Regions from separate parts of the Streptomyces sp. NPDC059989 genome, predicted to be linked through region 1. Evidence: riboswitches for the same ligand, from Rfam matches in the RefSeq annotation. Region 1 holds a riboswitch; each other region holds the start of a gene.

Region 1 (6,066 bases):
GCGGGGTGCCGCCCTGGAGGTCGAGGTGGGCGCGCATGCCCTCCTCGGGCGTCATGTGGATGTCGGGCCAGTACTCCGAATAGGCGCCGATCTGGATCATCGTCGCGTCGAAGGGGCCGTGCTCGGCGCCGATCTCCTTGAAGCCGGGGAAGTAGCCGGTGTCCCCGCTGTGGTAGATCCGGTGCTCGTCGCCCGCGACGACCCAGGAGGCCCACAGGGTGTGCTGCTGGTTGCGCAGCCCGCGTCCGCAGAAGTGCCGGGCGGGGGTCGCGGTGAGCGAGAGGCCGGCGATCTTGGTGGTCTCGTTCCAGTCCAGCTCGCGCAGCCGGTCGGCCGACACGCCCCAGCGCTCCAGGTGCGCGCCGACGCCCAGCGGGACGGCGAAGACGGTGTCCGTACCGGCCAGGGCCTTGATCGTGGGGAGGTCGAGGTGGTCGTAGTGGTCGTGCGAGATGACCACGACGTCGACCGTGCCCAGGGAGGCGAGGGGCACCGGTACGGGGTGCAGGCGCTTGGGGCCCGCGAAGGGGAAGGGGGAGCAGCGCTCGCCCCACACCGGGTCGAAGAGCACCCGGCGCCCGTCGATCTCCGCGAGCACGCTGGAGTGGCCCATCCAGGTCAGCCGCAGCCCGCTGACCGGCGGCTTCGCCAGCTCCGCGAGGGTGGTCGGGTACACGGGGATCGGCGCGCCGGGGCTGCGCCGGAGGCGCTGCTCCTTGTGGAAGTAGATCTTGGCGAACTCCTTCATCGACCCGGAGGGCCTGGTCCGGGCGCCGACCGGGTTCTGGAAGACGCCGTCGGCGAAGTTCGGCGAGCGGCGGATCCGCTCCAGCCGGGCGCCGGACGGGTCCGCGCCGAAGGCTTCGGGCCGCAGGGCACGCAGCCGAGGGCGCAGGGGACTGGAGCCGGTCAAGGCGCCTCCTGGGAGGAAGGGGTCGGGATGGTCGTCGGTCTACGACCATCCCAACGCACACGTGCCCCGAAGGATTCCGCTTGCGGCCCCCGCTCCCCTCCCGCCCCGCCTACAGCGGCAGCAGATCCGGTCGCTTCGCCTCCACGTGGTCTCCGGAGGACTCCCCGCGCAGCCTCCGGCCGATCCACGGCACCAGGTGCTCGCGCGCCCACTGGATGTTGTCCCGGGTCACGTCGACCGAGCCGCGCGGCCGCTGCGGCGGCCACGGCTGGTCGGGGTCGGTGGGCACCTCCAGCCCGAGCACCTGCGCGGCGCGCAGCGCGACCCGGGTGTGCCCCTCGGGCGACAGGTGCAGCCGGTCCGCGTCCCAGGCCCGCCGGTCCTGTACGGACTTCAGCGACCAGAGGTCGAGCACCGGGCAGTCGTAGCGGTCGGCGATGGCGCGGACGTGCGCGCTGTACGTCGCCACCTTGCCCCGGAGGTGCTTGAGGACCGGCACGCCCCGGGTGTCGAAGCCGGTGGTGATCATGACCTGGCCGACGGCCCCGGTGAGGTCGGCGACGGCCGCCTCGAACCGCTCCGCCACGTCGTCGGGGTCGCTGCCGGGCCGGATGATGTCGTTGCCGCCCGCGCAGAAGCTCACGAGGTCCGGGGCGAGCTCCTTGGCCCGCGGGACCTGTTCGGCCACGATCTGGTCGAGGAGCCGGCCGCGCACGGCCAGGTTCGCATAGCGGAAGTCGTGCTCGTCCCGCCGATCGGCCAGGAGCACGGCGAGCCGGTCCGCCCAGCCGAGATAGGAGTCACCGGGCCCCGGGTCCCCCACGCCTTCGGTGAAGCTGTCCCCGATCGCCGCGTACGAGCCGATGGTCTTGAATGTCGTCGTCGTCGCTGCCACGACAACATCCTTCACTCCCGTAACCAACCTACGCCAACGTAATGAGGGGTTGACGGACCGTGATCTATACCACCCGGGGGATAAGGAATAAGTACACGTGAGGCCGGGACCCCCTCGGGTCCCGGCCTGACGTGTGTCCGTGCGCCGACGGCGGGTGCCGTCAGATGCTGACGCCCTTGGTGCGGAGGTAGGCGAGCGGGTCGATGTCCGAGCCGTAGGACGGGCCCGTACGGATCTCGAAGTGCAGGTGCGGGCCGGTCGAGTTGCCCGTGGAGCCGGAGAGGCCGATGCTCTGGCCGGCGGTGACGCTCTGGCCCACCGAGACGGCGAGCGAGGACAGGTGGCCGTACTGCGAGTACTTGCCGTCCGCGTGCCGGATGACGACCTCGTTGCCGTACGAGCCGCCCCATCCGGCGGAGACCACGGTGCCCGCGCCGACGGCCTTGACGGTGGTGCCGGAGCTCGCGATGAAGTCCACACCGGTGTGGTAGCCGGAGGACCACATGGCGCCGGAGGCCTTGTACTGGGTGGAGATCCCGCCGCCCACGGGGGCCACGAAGCCGGCGGCGCTCGGGGCCTTCGCCCCGGTGGACGAACCGGTGCTCTTCGGCTTCTGAGCCTGCTTCGGCTGCGGGGCGACGGGCGCCGGCGCGTCCTGCTCGGCGGCCTCGTCGGCGGGGGCCTCGGCCGGCGCGGGGGCCTCGGCCGGGGCGGACTCGGCGGCCGGAGCGGCCTCGCCCTTCGCGCCGAGCGTCAGCTTCAGGCCGGGGTGGATGAGGGAGGGGTTGGTGCCGACGGCCTCGCGGTTGTCGGCGTACAGCTGCTCCCAGCCGCCGGACAGGTGGCGCTCGGCGGCGATCTTGGAGAGGTAGTCGCCCGGCACGACCGTGTACACGGTCGGCGCGGCCTGGAGCGCGGCCGGAACCTGCGGGGCCGCGGCCGGAGCGACGGCGGGGGCCACCGCGGGAGCCGTGGCCGGAGCCGCGGCGGGGGTGCCGGCCGCCTGGGCGCCGGCGGCGCCCATCAGCGGCAGCGCGAGGGCCGCGCCACCGGTGCCTGCGGCGGCGAAACCGCGGGATATCGAAAGGGACTTGGGACGGCGGTGCTTACCCTTTGCAGGCATGGCGAATTCCTCTCCGGCGCCTGCGAGGTGAGCTGTCGGGTTCGGACTGGAGATGTCCGGCCGCACATGAACGGAACATGTACGGCTTCACCCCGAGCCGTCCCGGAATCAAACATCCGGGTCGGCGGCTTACCTGGTTCCCCCGCTCCTGCCGCGCGCGTGAATAGTCGGGTGCGGTTCCCGGGCGGCGGCAGGATTCGGCGGTCCACCCGGATCGATCGCGAAGGTAATCGAGTTCGGCCGCACCTAACAAGCCATGAATTCCCTGACGGAATCACAGGGATGAGGGATCAACGGAATTCCGGTCACCCTCTGTCCATTCCCCACCGTCAACAACCGCCCCGGCCGGGCCTTTCGGCTTTAGCGATCAGGCACTCACGGTCACCGTATGATCTGGCTCACGGGGACGTGCCCGATCTCGCCTCCGCTCATGGCAAGTTGGCGCCAAGTAGTGTAATTCGGACACCCTACGACGAAGCGGAGGAGTTCCTTGACCCAGCAGATACCCCCGGCCCCGCCGGTGAGTCCGCAGCCGGAGCCGGAGTTGACCGGAGTGCGCAATTTCCGCGATGTGGGTGGATTGCCGACATCCGACGGGCGAAGGGTCAGGACGGGACGACTGTTCCGAAGCGGACATCTCGCACATGCCACCGAAACCGATGCAGAGTTCCTCGGTTCGCTCGGACTGCACACCGTCTTCGACTTCCGCAACGCGGCCGACCACTCCCTGGAAGGGCCGGACGTCGCACTGCCGGGCGTGCGCAACGTCAACATCCCGCTGTCGGATCCGGCCGACGGCCGGGAGTTCTGGAAGATGGTCCGCGACGGCGACCTCGACCAGCTCCGCTCGCTCCTGGGCGACGGAAAGGCCGCGGCCCGGATGTCGAACTCCTACCGCGGGATGATCCGGCACCGCACCGCCGAGCACAGCCGGGTGGTGCACGCCCTCGCCGAGGACAGCGTCCCGGCCCTGATGCACTGCGCCGCCGGCAAGGACCGGGCGGGCCTGTCGATCGCCGTCACCCTGCTCGCGCTCGGCGTCCCGCGCGAGGCGATCGTGGCGGACTACCTGGAGTCGAACGCCCCGCACAACCGCTACCGGGTACGCCGCAGCAGCGAGTCGGCCGAGGCCCGCTCCCCCGAGGTGATGGAGCTGCTGGCGCCGCTCTTCGACGCCCGCGCCGAGTACCTGACGGCCGCCTTCGACACCATCGACGAGCACTGGGGCGGCGTGGACCGCTACCTGGAGCAGGGCCTCGGGCTCACCCCCGAGGCGCTCGACCGCCTCCGCGGCCGGCTGCTCGACTGAGGACCGGGCCGGAGGGGCGCGCGAAGCGCCCCTCCGGCCCAGCTGTACGTCGCGACTCCCCCACAGGGCCCCGGCAGGCCGTCACCGGTTGCCGACGGCCTGCTTCACCAGCGTCCTGCCGAAGTCCCACATCAGCCCCGAGCCGCCGTGCGCCTCGTCCATGACCTCGCGGAAGGCGCCGACGAACCGGTCGACGTCCCGCTCGTCCACGATCAGCGGCGGAATGAGCTTGATGACCTCCAGGTGATCTCCTGACACCTGGGTGAGGATCCGGTGCTTCTGCAGCAGCGGCACCACGACCATCTGGGCGAAGAGCCCCTTGCGGGCCGCCTGGAGCATGGTCCACCGGCTGCGCAGCCCCAGCGAGGACGGCCGGCCGAACTCGATGCCGATCATCAGCCCGCGCCCCCGCACCTCGTGCAGCAGCTCGTACTCGTCCACCAGGGCCGCGAGCCGCCCGCGCAGCAGGTCGCCCATCGCCCGGGCGTTGGCCACGACCTCCTCGTCCTCCATGACGGACAGCACCGCAAGCCCGGCCGCCATCGCCTGCGCGTTGGAGCCGAAGCTCGCGGAGTGCACGAGGACCCGGTCCATGGACGAGTAGACCTTCTTGAAGATCCAGTCCTTGCCCAGGGTCGCGCCGACCGGCACGTAGCCGCCCGACAGCGCCTTGGCCACGCAGACCAGGTCCGGCTCCACCCCCGGCTCGTGCTGGTACGCGTAGAAGTCCCCGGTGCGTCCGAGGCCGGTCTGCACCTCGTCCGCGATCAGCAGCGCCTTGTGGCGGCGCAGCAGCTCCTGCGCGGCGAGCAGGAATCCGGGCGGGGCGGCCAGCACGCCCTTGCCCTGGATCGGTTCGACGACGAAGGCGGCCACGTCCCCGCGCTTCAGCTCCTGCTCCAGGGCGGCCAGGTCGCCGAGCGCGATCTTCGTGTCGGGGAGCAGGGGCGCGAAGCCGTCCCGGAAGCCGCCCTCCCCGTTCACCGACAGCGACCCCGTGGTGAGCCCGTGGAAGGCGTGGTCGCAGTAGAGGATCCTGGGCCGCCCGGTGGCGTACCGGGCGAACTTCAGGGCCGTCTCCACCGCCTCGGTGCCGCTGTTGCCGAAGAAGACCCGGTCCAGGTGCGGGCTGTACGAGAGCAGCTTCTCGGCCAGCAGCCCGGGCAGCGGCTGGCAGTCGAAGCGGGTGAGGTCGGCGAGCTGGGCGTCCAGGACGTCGTGCAGCGCGCGGCGGACCACCGGGTGGTGCCGGCCCAGGCCCATCACCCCGAAGCCGGCCAGCATGTCGAGGTAGTCGTTGCCCTCGGCATCCCAGAAGTGGGCGCCCTCGGCCCGTTCGTAGACCTTGTCGAAGCCGATGGTGTGCAGCATCCGGGGGAGCTGGTGGTTGAGGTGGCGGGCGTGGAGTTCGTAGCGCTCCCCGCCGCGCTCGGCCAGCAGGGCGCCGAGGTCGAAGCCCTTGCCCCGGCCGCCCTCCTCCCCCTGTCCGGCCGGCGTCATGCCGACTTCTCCCGGTTCCCGCCGATCGTCTCCCGGGCCGCGCGCAGGGACTCCTTGAGGGAGCCCATGGTGGCGAGGACGGCGGTGGGCTCGTAGCCGCAGTGCGCCATGCAGTTCGCGCAGCGCGGGTCCTTGCCGCGGCCGTACTTGCTCCAGTCGGTGTCGTTGATGAGTTCCCGGTAGGTGGGCACGTAGCCGTCGCTCATCAGGTAGCAGGGGCGCTGCCAGCCGAAGAGGGAGTAATTCGGAATGGCCCAGGCCGTGCAGGGGAAATCGGCCTTTCCTTCCAGGAAGTCGAGGAAGAGCGGCGAGTGGTTGAGCCGCCA
Region 2 (6,066 bases), on a different contig from region 1:
CGGCGCGCTCGGCGGCCGGGTAGCTCGGGATCCTGCTGCCGAAGCCGGGCTCCGCCCGGAGCGGCATTTCCAGCCCGTCCGGCTTTTGAGGACCGGGGTCTGAGGCGGAGCCCCAGGAGCCCCGCCCGGCGGAAAGCGCCTCGACCAGCTCGCCGAGCTCCACGTGCACGACCGCCACCGGCTTGCCCGGATGCTCGGCCACCGCGGAGCGAAGCGCATCGGCCAGCTCCTCCACCGGAGCCTGCTCGTTCACCCACGGGATCGCCGTGACGACGACCGCGTCGTTGGCGTCGGAGGCCAGCGCCTCGGTCAGCGACGCGCGGAACTCCGCCGGCGAGGCCGCCGTGGTCAGGTCGATCGGCGGCAGCGGCCGCAGGCCCTGGGTCAGGCAGGCGTCGTAGGTGAGGACCCCGAGGGACTCGGAGTTCCCGAGGATCGCGATCCGGGGTCCGGCGGGCAGCGGCTGCGAGGCCAGCAGCAGGCCGACGTCCACCAGCTCCGTCACGGTGTCGACCCGGATCACGCCGGCCTGGCGCAGCAGGTCGGAGACGGTGGCGTCCGGCAGCCGGGTGTCCGGGACGACGTGCCCGGCCGGGGTGTGGCGGCCGCCCCTGGCGACGACCACCGGCTTGACGGCGGCCGTCCGGCGGGCGAGGCGGGTGAACTTCCGCGGATTGCCCAGGGTTTCCAGGTACATGAGGGCGACGTCCGTCGCCTCGTCGTCGTACCAGTACTGGAGGATGTCGTTTCCGGAGACGTCGGCCCGGTTCCCCGCCGATACGAAGGAGGACAGCCCCTCCCCGCGCCGCAGCAGGGCGGAGAGCAGGGCGATCCCGATCGCCCCGGACTGCGTGAACAGGCCGGTCCGGCCGCGCACCGGCATCGGCGCGGGGGTCAGCGAGGCGTTGAGCTCCACCTCCGGCGCGGTGTTGATCACCCCGTAGGCGTTCGGACCGATCAGCCGCATCCCGTACGAGCGCACCTGGCGCACCAGTTCGCGCTGGCGGGCGAGTCCGTCCGGTCCGCTCTCGCCGTATCCGGCGGACAGTACGACGAGCCCCTGGACCCCGTGCTCCCCGCAGGCGGCGACCGCCTCGGGGACCCGGTCGGCCGGGACGGCGATCACGGCGAGGTCGACGGGGGCGCCGATGGCGCCGATCGCGGGGTAGGCCCGTACGCCGTCGAGCAGATCGCGGGTGACCGCCTCGTTGACGGCGTAGAGGTGGCCGTGGAAGCCGCTGTCGCGCAGGTTGCGCAGGGCGGCCGCGCCCACGCCCGCGAGGGAGCGGCTGACGCCGACCACCGCCACCGAGCCGGGGGCCAGCAGCCGCTGCACCGAGCGGGCCTCGGCGCGCTGTTCGCGGGCGCGCTGGACGGCGAGGGACTCGGCGGTGGGTTCGAGGTCGAGGGTGAGGTGGACGGAGCCGTCCTCGAAGCTGCGCTTCTGCTCGTAGCCGACGTCCGTGAACACCTTGATCATCTTGGTGTTGGCGGGCAGCACCTCGGCGGCGAACCGGCGGATGCCCCGCTCCCGGGCCACCGCGCCGATGTGTTCGAGGAGCGCGGAGGCCACCCCGCGGCCCTGGTGGGCGTCCTGGACGAGGAAGGCGACCTCGGCCTCGTCGGAGGGCCCGGTGGCGGCCCGGCCGTCGGCGCCGATGCGGTCGTAGCGGACCGTGCCGATGAACTCCCCGCCGATGGTCGCGGCGAGGCCGACGCGGTCCACGTAGTCGTGGTGCGTGAAGCGGTGCACGTCGCGGTCGGAGAGCCGGGGATAGGGGGCGAAGAAGCGGTAGTACTTCGACTCGTCCGAGACCTGCTCGTAGAAGCTGACCAGGCGGCCCGCGTCCGCGGTGGTGATGGGCCTGATCCGGGCGGTGCCGCCGTCGCGCAGGACGACGTCCGCTTCCCAGTGGGCCGGGTACGAGGGATCCGACTCGGTGGTCATGCGGCGATCTTAAGGCCAGGACTGGCCGAATAGCTCCTGCGCGGCGCATCGAGCAAGCTAGGGCAAACCAGTGCAAGCTGGGGAAGGTCGAACGGCGGAGGATTGGGGCCGAAGGTCGGTCGGAGCATTCCGGGCGTCGTGAGAGACTGGTCTAGACAACCGTAAGAACCTGAAGGGCATCACCATGGCAGAGCGCCGCGTCAACGTCGGCTGGGCCGAGGGCCTGCACGCTCGTCCCGCCTCGATCTTCGTCCGTGCGACGACCGCTTCCGGCGTCCCGGTGACCATCGCGAAGGCCGGCGGCGACCCCGTCAACGCCGCTTCCATGCTGGCGGTTCTGGGCCTGGGCGCCCAGGGCGGCGAGGAGATCGTCCTCGCGTCCGACGCCGACGGCGCGGAGGTCGCGCTGGACCGCCTCGCGAAGCTGGTCGCCGAGGGTCTCGAAGAGCTTCCCGAGACCGTCTGACCCTTCGGGTCGGGTTCGACCTCACGCAGTCCACGCGGCGAAGCCGTGGTCACCGGAGTTCCGGGGGCCACGGCTTCGCTGTTTCCGCGACGGAATATCCGGGCCGGCGGAAATAAGGCAGCACCTGAATTCGGCTCCGCGAAATCCGGCTCCGCGGGAATGCGGAACGGCCGGGCCGCTAATTCGCGCCGATACCGGTCCTTTGTATACGGGCTCTGTTAATGCCGGCCGCTCGACATGTTTACGGCAGGTTGCGAAGTGCTCACCACGGTCCGGAGCCGCAGCCGGTGCGCGCCCGCCGCCCGGTCGGCGTGCATCGCGGTCAGCGCCCGGGCCCGTTCCGCGTCCCCGCGCGCCACCGCGTCCACGATCGCGCCGTGCTCCGCCCAGGACTCCACCGGCCGGACCGGCGCCTCCACCACGTACATCCACGCGACCTTGTGCCGCATCTGGGTGAGCAGCGCGATCAGCCCGGGGCTGCCGGAGGCCTGGGCGAGGGTCTCGTGGAACCAGCCCCCCAGGGACCGCAGGTCCTCCCCCTGGCCCCGCCTGGCCCGTTCCTGGCCCAGCCTGACCAGTCCGCGCAACACCTTGAGGTGGGCCTCGGTGCGCCGCCTGGCGGCCCTGGCGGCGGCGAGGGGCTCCAGCAGCATCCGCAGCTCCAGCAGGTCGGCGGCCTCCTGCTCGGTCGGCTCGGCCACGCAGGCACCCGCGTGCCGGCGCGTGGTGACGAACCCCTCGGACTCCAGGGTCCGCAGCGCCTCGCGGACGGGGACGCGCGAGACCCCGTACCGGCGGGCCAGCACCTCCTCGGTGAGTCTGCCGCCCGGTTCGAAGACCCCGGAGACGATGTCGTCGCGAATTGCCGTGCATACCGCGTGCGCAGGAATACGCAAGACCGAACCTCCGCCTATTTCCGACTCGCACCCTCATTGGACACGCGTGCGCGTGCTGCGACTCTATTGCAACACACGATAATTTCCGAGAGCGGTCGAGAATGCGAAACATTTGCACGCGGACAACGCGAAGGCCCCGGCTCGGGGAGCCGGGGCCTTCGGTGAAGCGGCGAAGCGGTGGTGCGGTCCGCGGACGCGGGCGCCTTCGGGTCAGAGGCTGACGCCGTGCGAGCGCAGGTACGAGACCGGGTCGATGTCCGAACCGTACTGGGAGCCGGTGCGGGCCTCGAAGTGCAGGTGCGGGCCGCTGGAGTTGCCGGTGGAGCCCGACAGGCCGATCTGCTGGCCCGGGGTCACCTGCTGGCCGACGGAGACGCTCAGCGAGGACATGTGCCCGTACTGGGTGTAGGTGCCGTCGTTGTGCTTGATGACGACGTTGTTGCCGTACGCACCGCCCCAGCCGGCCTCGACGACGGTACCGGCGCCCACCGCGTGGACGGAGGTGCCGGAGGCGGCGTGGAAGTCGATGCCGGTGTGGCTGCCGGAAGACCACATGCCGCCGCCCGCGTGGTACTGCGTGCTGACGTACGAGCCGTCGACCGGGGCGACGAAGGTGTTGAGGCGCTTGCGCTCCTCCTCGCGGGCGGCGCGCTCGGCGGCCTCGCGCTCGGCCTTCGCCTTGGCCTCGGCGAGGCGCTTGGCCTCGGAGGCCCGCTGCTTGGCGTCGGCCTCGGCCTGCGCCTGCGCGGCGGCGTGCTCGGCGGCGCGCTGCTGGGAGGCGGCCTGGTCCTCGATGTCGCCGGCGAGCTCCTCGGCGACGACGACGGCGTCCAGCCCGTTGTCCTGGATGGTGTTGCCGCTGCCGCTGTCCGCGGCGAAGGCCGGACCGGCCAGGGAGCCGACGACGCCCGTGGTGGCGAGGGCGGCGATGCCGGCGTAACCGGCGGTCTTGCGGCTCAGACGACTGGAACCACGGTGCTTACCGGCGGCACGACTGCCAAACGCCATGAAGGGGTTGATCCTTTCCTTCCCTCTCGCCTACCGGGTTAGCTGACGGGTTCGGAGCAGGAAGGTCTCCTACGGGCCTCCTCTTGCGAGGCGGTCCGATTCACCCCAGGGACTGATGTGGGTCCCCGGCTCCCCAGGCTCGCGCCTGACGGGGACTCGGCGATCGCTGCCCGGTGCCGCGGATGCGGCGGGTACAACTGACGGACAGCACGGCCGACGCTAGGCGGATCATCAGTCAATCGCCAAACAGACACGCCTTTTTGTTGCGTACGCCACATCACATACAAGCAACCACACCATCAAACGGACAAAAGGGGCCCCGGCGGGCAAGCCGCCGGGGCCCCTCACGCCGATCGCGGATCGGCCTTCAATTGACCTTCGGTCCGGCGCCAGTTGGACGCCGGCCGAAACGTCAGTTGGTGACGACGCTCACGTCGCCGATACCGAGCGCCCGCACCGGTGCCTCGATCTGCGAGGCGTCGCCCACGAGGATCGTGACCAGCCGGTCCGCCGGGAAGGCGGCCACGACCGCGGAAGTCGCCTCCACCGTGCCGGTCGCGGCGAGCTGCGCGTACAACTGCGCCTGGTAGTCGTCCGGCAGCTCCTGCTCGACCTGGTCGGCCAGGGTGCCGGCGACCGAGGCCGCCGTCTCGAACTTCAGCGGGGCCACGCCCACCAAGTTCTGTACCGCCACGTCCCGTTCGGCGTCGGTCAGGCCGCCCTCCGCGAGGGTGCGCAGCACCTTCCAGAGGTCGTCCAGCGCCGGGCCGGTGTTCGGGGTGTCCACCGAGCCGCTGATGGCGAGCATCGAGGCGCCCTTGCCGTCGGCGGTCGAGCGCAGGACCTGGCCGAAGGAGCGCACGCCGTAGGTGTAGCCCTTCTCCTCGCGCAGCACCTTGTCCAGGCGGGAGGTGAGGGTGCCGCCCAGGCAGTAGGTGCCGAGCACCTGGGCCGCCCAGACCCGGTCGTGCCGGTCGGGCCCGATCCGGCCGATCAGCAGCTGGGTCTGGACCGCGCCGGGGCGGTCCACGATGACCACGCGGCCGGTGTCGTCGGCGGTCACCGGGGGCACCGGCAGGGCATCGGCGAAGTTGCCCGTCCAGGTGCCCAGGGTGTCCGCCAGCACGGCGTCCAGGTCGATCCCGGTCAGGTCGCCGACGACCACCGCGGTGGCGGTGGCGGGGCGCACGTGGGCCTCGTAGAAGGCGCGTACGGCGGCGGAGTCGATCCGGGCGACCGTCTCCTCGGTGCCCTGGCGCGGGCGGGACATCCGCAGGGAGGCCGGGAAGAGCTCTTTGGAGAGCTGCTTGGCGGCGCGGCGCTGCGGGTTGGCCAGCTCGTGCGGGATCTCGTCGAGCCGGTTGCGCACCAGCCGGTCGACCTCGGAGTCCGCGAAGGCGGGGGCGCGCAGTGCCTCGGCGAGCAGGCCCAGCGCCTTGTGCAGGCGGGAGGCGGGGACCTCCAGGGAGACCCGGATGCCCGGGTGGTCGGCGTGCGCGTCGAGGGTGGCGCCGCAGCGCTCCAGCTCGGCCGCGAACTCCTCGGCGGAGTGCTTGTCGGTGCCCTCGGACAGCGCGCGGGCCATGATGGTCGCGACCCCGTCCAGGCCCTCGGGCTCCGCGTCGAGCGGGGCGGCGAGGTTGACCTCGACGGCGACGACCTGCTGGCCTGGGCGGTGGCAGCGCAGCAGGGTCAGGCCGTTGGACAGGGCGCCGCGCTCGGGGGCCGGGAAGGCCCACGGCTGCGGC
Region 3 (6,066 bases), on a different contig from region 1:
TGGAGTTCGTACCGCAGTCGATGCCGGCGACCCGGGTCACGCGTCCGACTCCTTCTGCTCCGCCTTCTCCGCGCACGGGGTGACGCAGGCGCCCTTGGCCCACCACTCCGGCAGCATCGCCAGGGCCTCGTCGCCGAAGGGGTTGACGCCCGGGCCCGCGGCCAGCGAGTGCCCGACGAGCACGTGCAGGCACTTCACCCGGTCCGGCATGCCGCCGGCGCTCGGGAAGCCCTGGAGCACCTCGATGGCGTCGCGCCGCTGGATGTAGTCCTCGTGCGCCTTCTGGTACGAGGCCGCCAGCTCGGGGTCCTCGGCGAGGCGGGCCTGCATCTCCTTCATCACGCCGTTGGCCTCCAGCGTGCCGATCGCGGAGGCCGCGCGCGGGCACGTCAGGTAGTACAGCGTCGGGAAGGGGGTGCCGTCAGGGAGCCGCGGGGCGGTCTCCACCACGTCCGGCTGGCCGCAGGGGCAGCGGTGGGCGATGGCGCGCAGCCCGCGCGGCGGGCGGCCGAGCTGCTGCTCGAACGCCTCGATGTCCGCGTCGGTCGGCTCGGTCCGGTCGGTCTGGGGCGGGGGCGTCTGCATGCCTGGAGGAAGTCTCTTCGTTCTCGTGGATGGGTGCTGCGGTACGGGTCAGTCGCCCGGGCGGTCGGCCTTGTCGACGCCGTCCCAGACGTTGGAGTACCACGGTCGGTCCGAGCCGGCCTGGCCGGTCCGGTGCCGCTCGGGGCCCTGCGCCCCGGGGTCGGTCATGATGTAGCCGGTCTCCCCCGGGCGGAGGAAGTGCAGGTGCTTGCGCGCCTGCTGCTCCGCGTAGGCGTTGTCCTGCCAGCGGGCCTTCTCGTCGCGGAGCCGCTCCAGGCGGTCCCGCGCGGTGGCGGCGGCCCGCTGCTGCTCCGCGATCTCCGCGCGCTGGGACACGTACTGGCGCATCGGATACGCGAGGGCGACGACCAGCGTACAGAGGACGAGCACCAGGAGCGCGGCGCGGCCGGTGAGCCGGCTGCGGCGGACCTGGCGGCGCGACTGCGAGCGGTAGACGTGGGCGGCGGTCCGCTCGCCGAGCTGCTTGAGCCTGGTCGCGGTCGAGAAGGTGGAGAACCGATCCCGGTTCCCGGCCATTGATCCCGCCTCCCCTTGTACGCACTACGCACTACGTCCCCGCACACGGTACGGGACCGAGTGCGGGGACGCAGGGAGGCTAGGCGAAGGCTCAGCCCTTGAAGCGCGGGAAGGCGCTGCGGCCCGCGTACACGGCGGCGTCGTCGAGGATCTCCTCGATGCGCAGCAGCTGGTTGTACTTGGCGACGCGGTCCGAGCGGGCCGGGGCGCCGGTCTTGATCTGACCGCAGTTCACGGCGACGGCGAGGTCGGCGATGGTGACGTCCTCGGTCTCACCGGAACGGTGCGACATCATGCACTTGAAGCCGTTGCGCTGGGCCATCTCGACGGCGTCCAGGGTCTCGGTCAGCGAACCGATCTGGTTCACCTTCACGAGCAGGGCGTTCGCGGAGCCCTCCTCGATGCCGCGGGCCAGGCGCTCGGGGTTGGTGACGAAGAGGTCGTCGCCGACGATCTGGACCTTGGCGCCCAGGCGGTCGGTGATGGTCTTCCAGCCGGCCCAGTCGTCCTCGAACAGCGGGTCCTCGATGGAGACCAGCGGGTACGCCTCGACGAGCTCGGCGTAGTAGTCGGTCATCTCGGCGGCCGAGCGGGACTGGCCCTCGAACTCGTACTTGCCGTCCTTGTAGAACTCGGACGCGGCGACGTCGAGCGCGAGCGCGACGTCCTTGCCCGGGGTGTAGCCGGCCTGCTTGATGGCCTCGACGATGAGGTCGAGCGCGGCGCGGTTGGACTCCAGGTTCGGGGCGAAGCCGCCCTCGTCGCCCAGGCCGGTGGAGAGGCCCTTGGTGTGCAGGACCTTCTTGAGGGTGTGGTAGACCTCGGCACCCCAGCGCAGCGCCTCGGAGAAGGACTCCGCGCCGATCGGGGCGATCATGAACTCCTGGATGTCGACGTTGGAGTCGGCGTGCGACCCACCGTTGAGGATGTTCATCATCGGAACGGGCAGCAGGTGCGCGTTCGGACCGCCGAGGTAGCGGAAGAGCGGAAGGTCCGAGGCCTCGGACGCGGCGTGCGCGACGGCGAGGGAGACGCCGAGGATGGCGTTGGCGCCGAGCGAGCCCTTGTTGTCGGTGGCGTCCAGGTCGAACATGGCCTGGTCGATCAGCCGCTGCTCGGTGGCGTCGTAGCCGACGAGCTCCGGCCCGATCTGCTCGATGACGGCGAGGACGGCCTTCTCGACACCCTTGCCGAAGTAACGGTTGGGGTCACCGTCACGGAGCTCGATGGCCTCGAATGCACCGGTGGAGGCGCCGGACGGAACTGCAGCACGGCCGGTGCTGCCATCGTCGAGGCCCACCTCGACCTCGACCGTGGGGTTGCCTCGGGAGTCCAGGATTTCCCGGGCTACGACGACGTCGATGGACGGCACGAGCATCTCCTTCTGGGATGTGACGCTGGGTGTGCGGTGGCGTCAGGCCGTGGGATGGCCTGCGCCGACTAGAGCCTAACCGCCTCCGGGCACTCGGTCGGCCGACCGCCCGGGTCCTGGGACGAAAAAGGGCCCGAATACCCCTCTTCCATGACATAGGACTCTTGATCGTCGGTCAGCCACCTGGGCAAACGCCGCCGCCCGGCGCGTGGGGGGAAACGCGCCGGGCGGTGGGGGGCGCGGCTATTGCCGCACTGTTCAGCTGAGCTTCAGCTTCTGACCCGGGAAGATCAGGTCGGCGTCCGAAACGATGTCCTTGTTCAGCTCGAAGACCTTCTCCCAGCCGCCCTTGACGCCGTTGGCCTCGGCGATGGTGCTGAGGGTGTCGCCGGCCTTGACCTCGTAGGAGCCGTTGCCGGTCTTGGGGGCCTCGGTGCGCTCGGAGCGGCTGGCGGCCGGGGCCTCGGAGCGCGGGGTCTCCTTCTTGGGCGCGGCCTTCTGCTCGGTCTTCGGCGCGGCCTTCTGCTCCTTCTTGGGAGCGGCCTTCTGCTCGGTCTTCGGCTTGGCGGGGGCCTCGGCCGAGCCGCCGTCGTACGAGGAGTTGGTCAGGCCGACGCCGCAGGACGGCCAGGCGCCCTTGCCCTGGCCCTTGAGGACCTTCTCGGCGATGGCTATCTGCTGGGACTTCGAGGCCTGGTTGGCCTGGGCGGCGTACGCCTTGCCGCCGTACGCGGCCCACGTCGAGGACGAGAACTGCAGGCCGCCGTAGTAGCCGTTGCCCGTGTTGATGGACCAGTTGCCGCCGGACTCGCACTGCGCGACCTTGTCCCACTGGGAAGCGGTGGCGGCGCTGGCGGTGCCCGCGGCCATCAGGGGGGCGGCGACAGCCACACCGGCGACACCGGCGAGCGTGACGATGCGGACGGCCTTGGAGCCGCGGCGGTGCTTGCCCTTGCCGGAAAGCAGCATGGATTTCTCCTCACCGACGCCTACGAGGTGAGCTGTCGGGTTCGGGCGAGTGAGTTGCCCGGTCGTGCGACCTAGCGCACGGCTTAACCCCTAGCCGGTGGCGTGACCGTCTCTCAACGGCCGCTCCCGGCGCCTACCTTGGTTCCCCCGCTCCTGCCTTCGGCGCTTGACGCGACGACTGTTCCCTCCGTCCGCCGGCAGGATTCGGCGATGCGGTCGAAGGAGCCCGCGGTGGCGGGCGATTCAGAAGGTAGACAGGCCTCCCCCCGATGTTCAACAAGCGACATCGGGGGGAAACGGCCCCTACTTGCGTCCCTCGTACGCACGTTTGCGCAGGTGAGGGCGGGGTTTGCGGAAGCCCCGGGGCGGGACACGCCAGTTGACCGGAAGAGACACATGTCTCACTTGATCAAAACGGACAATCAACTCTTTCCGACCGCCCTAAGTGCCCCTATTACGAGGTTAGATCCAGATTCTGGCCGGGCTTGATCAGGTCGGCGTCCTGGCCGATGACCTGCTCGTTGGCCTCGTAGAGGGCGTTCCAGCCCCCCTTGACCCCCTTGGCGACCGCGATGGTGGCCAGGCTGTCGCCCGCCTGCACCGTGTACTTGGGGTCCGACGCGGCGTCAGGTGTGGCGGGCGTCTCGGCGGCGGGCGCACCGCGGTGCTTGCCGTTGCCCTCCGCCGGGGTGGCGGACGGGGCGGCGGGGGCGGTGGGTTCGGCGGAGGCGCCCGGGGCCGTCGGAGAGGTCGTGGCGCCCGGGGTCGCGGGGGCCGTCGGGTCGGCCGGGTTCACCGGAGGGGCGGTGGGGTCCACCGGGTCCGTGGTCGGGCCGCCCGGGAGCACCGGGGCCGTCGGGTCGGGGGTGACCGGAGGCGCGGTCGGGTCCGTGGGGACCACCGGGAGCGTCGGGTCCGGGGTGGGGTCGTCGGGCGACGGCATGACGGGCAGTCCGAGGGAGGGCCCGAGGGGGCCCTCGGGGATCACGAACGACGGGCTCTCGGACGGGCTCGGGGCGGGGTGGCTCGGCGCGCCGAAGTCCGTGGACGGCTCGTGCTGTCCGGTGGAGGGCACCTTGTCGTCGGGGCGGGACGCCGAGGGGCTGACGGTGTGGGAGCCGCCCGGCAAGCCGGGGTCCACCGCCGCGGCGGGGCTCTGCGCGTCCAGCCCGGCCGACGCCGCGCACAGCGGCCACGCCTGGGGCCCCTGCGAGGCCAGCACCCGCTCGGCCACGGCTATCTGCTGCGAGCGGCTCGCGAGGTCGGGCCGCTGGGCGAAGTCGAGCCCGCCGGCGTTGCGCCACTCCTCCTGCGTGAACTGGAGTCCGCCGTACGATCCGCTGCCGGAGTTGGCGCTCCACGTGCCGCCACTCTCGCATTCGGCGACCTTGTCCCAGGTGGACGTGTCTGCCGCGCTCGCGCTTGTGGCGGCGAGTAGCGGCAGGGCCAGCGCGGAGCCTGTTACTCCGGCGGTGACGACGATCGCGGGGATCTGGCGGGGGCGTCTGTGGCGGCCGTTCCCGGGAAGCATGAGGCTGCACCTTTCGCATAACGGCGGGGTAACGGCAGAACCTAGCCGCCTTCGAACTCATGTCACAAGTTCGGCAGGGAACTGACTTCCGGTCAGGTGGCTCTCAAATGTTTCGGGGTGTGAAGCGCACCGGGAGAGTGCGCAGGCCACGCATGATCAGTCCGCCGCGCCAGCGCAGGTCTTCCGGCGGAACGGCGAGTTCCAGATCCGGCAGACGCGTGAGCAAAGTCGCAAGCGCCGTCTGTCCCTCAAGTCGTGCGAGCGGAGCGCCCAGGCAGTAGTGGATGCCGTGCCCGTATCCGAGGTGCTGGTTGTCGGTGCGTCCGAGGTCGAGGGTGTCCGGCTCGGCGAACCGGGCCGGGTCCCGGTCGGCGGCCGCGAGGACCACCAGGACGGGGTCTCCGGCCGCGATGGACTGCCCGCCGAGGGTCAGCGGCTCGGTGGCGAACCGCCAGGTGGCGAGCTCCACGGGGCCGTCGTAGCGCAGCAGCTCCTCGATCCCGGTCTCCAGCAGGCCGCGTTCCCCGGCGGCGAGCGAGAGCTGGAGGCGCTCGCGCTGATCCGGGTTCATGAACAGGGAATTCAGCCCATTTCCGATCAGATTGACCGTGGTCTCGAAGCCGGCGAAGAGGAGGATGAAGGCCATGGCGGTGGCCTCGCCCTCCGTCAGGTGGTCGCCGTGGTCGCTCGCCCGGATCAGGTCGGAGATCAGGTCGTCGCCCAGATCATCCCTTTTGCGATGGATGAGCTCCCCGAGGTACGTGCGCATCTGCTTGACGGAGCGGGCGACTCCGCCGCGCGGTCCGCCGCCGTGGCGGATCATCATCCCGGCCCAGTCGCGGAAGTCGTCCTGGTCCTCGCGCGGTACACCGAGCATCTCGCAGATGGCGTAGATGGGGAGCGGGAAGGCGAACTCGTGGATGAGGTCCGCCTCCCCCCTCTCCTGGAACTGCTCGATGAGGTGGTCGGTGAGCGCCTGCACCCTCGGGGTGAACTCGGCGACCCGGCGCGGGGTGAACGCCTTCGACACCAGCCGCCGCAGCCGGGTGTGGTCCGGCGGGTCGATGTTGAG

What was found. Region 1 has a riboswitch for cyclic di-AMP ahead of ACFWBN_RS24175 (LysM peptidoglycan-binding domain-containing M23 family metallopeptidase). Riboswitches for the same ligand answer to the same signal wherever they lie in the genome.
Region 2: it holds a riboswitch for cyclic di-AMP, as region 1 does, so the genes downstream of both, ACFWBN_RS09750 (M23 family metallopeptidase) here and ACFWBN_RS24175 (LysM peptidoglycan-binding domain-containing M23 family metallopeptidase) in region 1, are expected to answer to the same signal.
Region 3: it holds a riboswitch for cyclic di-AMP, as region 1 does, so the genes downstream of both, ACFWBN_RS35320 (transglycosylase family protein) here and ACFWBN_RS24175 (LysM peptidoglycan-binding domain-containing M23 family metallopeptidase) in region 1, are expected to answer to the same signal.

What each region holds. Positions count from the first base shown of each region.
Region 1 covers NZ_JBHWUO010000027.1:106,751-112,816, reverse strand. The annotation lists gene ACFWBN_RS24185 (MBL fold metallo-hydrolase) at 1-913, opposite strand, end outside; gene ACFWBN_RS24180 (SGNH/GDSL hydrolase family protein) at 1,023-1,808, opposite strand; gene ACFWBN_RS24175 (LysM peptidoglycan-binding domain-containing M23 family metallopeptidase) at 1,969-2,931, opposite strand; cyclic di-AMP (ydaO/yuaA leader) riboswitch at 2,936-3,144, opposite strand; gene ACFWBN_RS24170 (tyrosine-protein phosphatase) at 3,422-4,240, shown strand; gene ACFWBN_RS24165 (aspartate aminotransferase family protein) at 4,322-5,740, opposite strand; gene hpnH (adenosyl-hopene transferase HpnH) at 5,737-6,066, opposite strand, start outside.
Region 2 covers NZ_JBHWUO010000008.1:80,055-86,120, reverse strand. The annotation lists gene ACFWBN_RS09765 (GNAT family N-acetyltransferase) at 1-1,948, opposite strand, end outside; gene ACFWBN_RS09760 (HPr family phosphocarrier protein) at 2,133-2,414, shown strand; gene ACFWBN_RS09755 (GntR family transcriptional regulator) at 2,633-3,310, opposite strand; gene ACFWBN_RS09750 (M23 family metallopeptidase) at 3,521-4,318, opposite strand; cyclic di-AMP (ydaO/yuaA leader) riboswitch at 4,331-4,490, opposite strand; gene ACFWBN_RS09745 (M16 family metallopeptidase) at 4,731-6,066, opposite strand, start outside.
Region 3 covers NZ_JBHWUO010000066.1:25,899-31,964, reverse strand. The annotation lists gene ACFWBN_RS35340 (exopolyphosphatase) at 1-40, opposite strand, end outside; gene ACFWBN_RS35335 (DUF501 domain-containing protein) at 37-585, opposite strand; gene ACFWBN_RS35330 (septum formation initiator family protein) at 634-1,122, opposite strand; gene eno (phosphopyruvate hydratase) at 1,214-2,500, opposite strand; gene ACFWBN_RS35320 (transglycosylase family protein) at 2,753-3,463, opposite strand; cyclic di-AMP (ydaO/yuaA leader) riboswitch at 3,466-3,638, opposite strand; gene ACFWBN_RS35315 (transglycosylase family protein) at 3,918-4,994, opposite strand; gene ACFWBN_RS35310 (cytochrome P450) at 5,098-6,066, opposite strand, start outside.